2 regions of the Thermaerobacillus caldiproteolyticus genome follow, and region 2 is predicted to be linked to the other one. Evidence: riboswitches for the same ligand, from Rfam matches in the RefSeq annotation. Region 2 holds a riboswitch; the other holds the start of a gene.
The links. Region 2 has a riboswitch for cyclic di-GMP ahead of ISX45_RS18275 (chemotaxis protein CheW). Riboswitches for the same ligand answer to the same signal wherever they lie in the genome.

Region 1: linked by a shared signal. The riboswitch ahead of ISX45_RS20335 (IS3-like element ISBth8 family transposase) and the one ahead of ISX45_RS18275 (chemotaxis protein CheW) in region 2 are both predicted to bind cyclic di-GMP.

The regions. Positions count from the first base shown of each region.
Region 1 is NZ_CP064060.1:2,703,324-2,705,528, forward strand. Features, by position in the region: gene ISX45_RS13650 (methyl-accepting chemotaxis protein) at 1-612, opposite strand, end outside; partial or broken gene ISX45_RS20335 (IS3-like element ISBth8 family transposase) at 630-1,072, opposite strand; cyclic di-GMP riboswitch class I at 1,212-1,306, opposite strand; partial or broken gene ISX45_RS20420 (transposase) at 1,440-2,205, opposite strand, start outside.
Region 2 is NZ_CP064060.1:3,628,505-3,630,709, forward strand. Features, by position in the region: gene ISX45_RS18270 (methyl-accepting chemotaxis protein) at 1-684, opposite strand, end outside; gene ISX45_RS18275 (chemotaxis protein CheW) at 681-1,172, opposite strand; cyclic di-GMP riboswitch class I at 1,294-1,383, opposite strand; gene ISX45_RS19780 (metal ABC transporter permease) at 1,943-2,205, opposite strand, start outside.

The DNA.
Region 1 (2,205 bases), 930 kb from region 2:
GCTTATATACCATGCAAGGCTAATTCCCACTATAATAGCTGCAATTCCTAGAAATAAGGTTAAATTTTTAATCGAAGCCACTTTTGCTGAAGTAGCTTTACTTCCTTCCTCTAATTGCTTTTGCTGATAATCGCTCAGCTCTTTTGCTTTTTCTTCAAACTGTTTGACAGTCTGGTTAACTTGTTCGGCTACTTGATTTGTATATACTTCCATTTTGTTTTCTTTTTTCAATTGAAACGCATAGCTACCCAACTGATAATATTTATCTTCCAATTGATTGAGTTCTTTCAGAATCTCCTTGGGTTTTGGCTGAGTAATTTGCTTCTCTAAGTCTCTGCTTAGCTGCTGGTACTCTTCATGCGTCGTTATAAAGTTTTGCTCTGCTGCATCGTCACCTGTAAGCAAATAGCCACGAGCATTCACTTGCTCTTGTTTAAGTCTTATGATTAAGTCTTTAATAATCATAACTTTTTTGACACGATCATCGATTAAACTGGAGTAAGTGTTATCGACATTTGTAATTTGGTAGCTACCAATGACTACTATTATGGCTAAAATGGATAATACAACAGAAAATCCAACAAAAAGCTTTTTCCCTACTGTAATCCTCATAGCTTGTTCCCTCCATCAATAAGATGTTCTTTCAACAAAAGTTCTTCTTCCAGACGCCTTAATATTTTCGATCGATTCTTCCTCTACTTGTAGTATCCAGACTTTAAAACCTATCCTTCTTCAATGTTTAGCAGCCATGTCAGTGAATGTTTTCTTTGTAGCTCATCCATCATATGAAGCCTTTCAAATTGTAGGCCCCTTCTTCTTCCCGTGTAGATTTGGGTCGCACTTTTTAGGTATCCCTCCTGCGCTGTCAAATCAGCATCTTTCCTCTTCTAAAATTTGGAAAATGTCTGCGATTCCGCACTACTCGTTGATCTTCAAAAGATTCGCCATTTTGAACTTTCTTGCCTCATTGAGCAATCCGCACATCGCTCTTCATTCCAAAATGCTCACGAAGCTACCTGTATGACCAGCCTTCCTCCAATGTCAAACGAACGACTTCACGTTTCAGATCTATTGTTCAAAGGATCACTTTTGAATGTAAATAAAAAAACTACCTCTTCAAAAGCTAAAGAGGCAGCCAAAAACACCTTCCATCAAAAACGTTCCAGGAAGGTGTTTTACATATCCTTTGAAGGAAAGTTTGCTTCCTAACAAAGAGCAACTGGCTGGCATGTCTATTCAAGAATGAATAGATGTAGCCCCTTTAGTTTTGCGCCCTACCCTTTCGGATAGTTTGCCAAATATTCATTTTTGTTAAGCATTGATCAACTAGTTTTATATAAAATAAACCCGAGGATTATCCTACTATACTTTTTAAGATAAGTAAATACTATACTTTTTAAGATAAATAAACCTTTAAAAACACAGATGATGTTGCAAAACTAAAATACAAACTCAAAGTTATGCATAAGCATGCAAAGTTGCACATGCAATAAATACCGATTCAATCCATACCATCGTGGTTGCTCACACCCATCGCTCTTCAATTAATTAAACACTCGTTCGATGGAGCTTCGAAGACCGAATAGCTACTTTCCAAATCTGGTTTTCAAAAGGATAGGAATGACTCGACCATAAGCATCTTTTCTTTCCTTATTCTTTCAACGATTAATGGGAGGAACAAAAATATTCCGACTTGTTTTACCGCTTTAGGAATCTTTTCACTGTCGTACGCGGTATCACTAAGTGCAAACTCGATGTTCCATCTCCGCAAGACGAAAGTCATTCCGGTTCCACTGCTGTGTCATTTCGGTTGGCGGCAGTCAAGACATGAGATAAAATGATCCCTTCAGTAAGTGATACACAGGTGCAGTTTATATCCTTTGAACCAGTGATATCGTGCCGACATATCCCACTTTGCTTGCGAATCGTAGAGACTGCTTCGTAGGACGGTGCTATCGATGATAACCTCTTTAGGAGTCGAATACCCAAAAGTCGTTTAAGAGCCGTGATGAAAGGAAGAACATCCCTTGGAACCATTTACTGGCTCATGAAAACGTGGACAGATGAGGAACCTCCTGAAGTCCGCAAATACGACGAAAATAGCCAAACTGACGGAGAATGTGCACCAACTGTCGCAAGGAATCAATAGAAACGTATGCTTTCAAAAAGAAAAACATTTGACACGGGTGGTCGTTCGGTCACATA
Region 2 (2,205 bases):
TTTGTCAGATTCGATAACCGCTGTGTAGATTGAATTCATTTGCTCAACTGTACGTACAACAGAATTTCCGCCATCTTCAGCTTGTTGAGTAGTGTGTTTTGCGAGCTCTGTAACCTGATTAGAACTATCGGCAACCCGGATAATTCCTTGTGCAATTTCTTCTAACGAAGTAACATTTCGCTCAATTTGATTCGTTTGCGATTCAGCTCCGCTTGCCACTTGCTGAATCGCAGAAGAGACTTGTTCCGTTGCTGCTGTTGTCTGATCTGCGCTTGCTGTTAATTCCTCTGAAGATGCAGCTACTTGTTCCGCTGTATTTCTTACTTCACCAACGATATTTCGCAAGTTTGAAATCATTTCATTCATTGATTGAGTTAATTGACCAATCTCATCGTTTGATTTTGTTTCAAGCAGTTTTGCTGATAAATCTCCTTCTGCTACCATTTTCATACGTTCTACTACCTGGGAAAGCGGTTTTACAATCATGTTGGAAAGGACAATGGAAATCGCCAAGCTGAGAATAATAGCAATAATAGTGAGGGTTACTATAAAGGTATGTCCGTTTTCTGTTCCATTCGCAGTTAACTGATTAAGTTCTTTTAAACCCAAAATTGACACGATGGTAAACAATAAAATAACAACGAAAAATCCACTAATAATCTTTAACCGAAGGCTTTTCATCATTCATCCTCCACTCCTAGGTTTTCTTTCAGCTCTTTTAGCTGCTCTAAATAAATGAGTTCATCATTGCCTAACAATTTTTCTACATCTAATAGGATTAAAATTTGATTTTCTAATTTTGCTATTCCATATAAAAAATCGATTTTTTTGTTTTGGGTAATAGTAGGCGTAGGTTGAATTTGTTCTCCGGCGATATCCATTACTTCATTTGCGGCATCGACAATAAGCCCTACATCTATCTCCTTGATTGTTACTACTACTAATCTCGTTTGATCAGTATACGAATTCGATTCTATTGAAAGGCGTTGGCGTAAATCGATTACAGGAATCACATTTCCACGCAGATTCATAATCCCTTTGACATAGGGGGGAGTATGAGGAAGGACTGTGATACTTTGCAATCGCTCAATAGAACGAACTTGGTGAATATCAATTCCAAATTGTTCGTTATGTAGCTTGATAACGACACATTTTATGTTCTGCTCCATCATCACAACTCCTTTCTAAATTGTAATTACTTAAACTAAAAAACTGTCCTCTAACATCTAAAGAGGACAGTTGATTAGACAATGATAAGAGCCTTCTTAAAAAATCATAATAATTCTTCATAAGAAGGGCAACTGGCTGGCATGTCTATTGAAAGTAGATTTAGCCCCTTTAGCTTTGCGTCGTACCCTTTCGAGTAGTTTGCCGATCAATATTAAATTGTTTGTATAAATTTGTAGAAATTTGTCTAATAATACTGCAATAAGATATTAGCAAAGTTTATAGTAAAAATGATATAGCCAAATAGAGCTATTTTTTGATATATATTGACAAAATAAAAAAACAAATAGTATTGTTGGACTATTAAACAAAAATATTCAGGATATAAGCTGTGTTTCTTTAGCGTAAAAACGGATGAGATAAAGCCTCTTGGTGCCCAAGAGGCTTTTGCTGTGTGTGCTCTTTTTAATAACGTGGTTATGTAAAGAAACTAACGAGATCTGTATAAGATCTCGTTTTTGTTTTGAGATTCTTCACTTTTTACAGATGTCATACAGAAAATGAGGTCTGGTGCAAATATAATGACATCTTGAAAACAAGATCTCACTTCTAAGATTTTATTAATGTATTTTTTGCAAGAGAACTACAACTGTTTTCTGCTGAGGCGACTGCATTTCCAAAGGGCCTAATGGTTGCGCCACGAGGGGTACCTAGCTTACAAGAAGATGTAAGTCCTAGAAACATCCTAATGATACCAATTGTCATGCTAGAGAGATCACTTGTAAAGGCTGTATCCTCGTTGAAGGTTAATACGTGCATATGACGGTGGGATACAATATATAAGACTGATAATGCAGTTGTTCTTTGCTGATTGTAATAATAGACCTAAATAGGTTTGATTCGGACTCATGAGAACAAGTGCTAGAGATAATCCCGCAGCCATAAGGATCGCAACAGACACTTCTGAATATGTTCGATAGGCATTCCTCATATATTCAATGACAAGTGCACCAACAATGATGACAAGAATAGTGACCA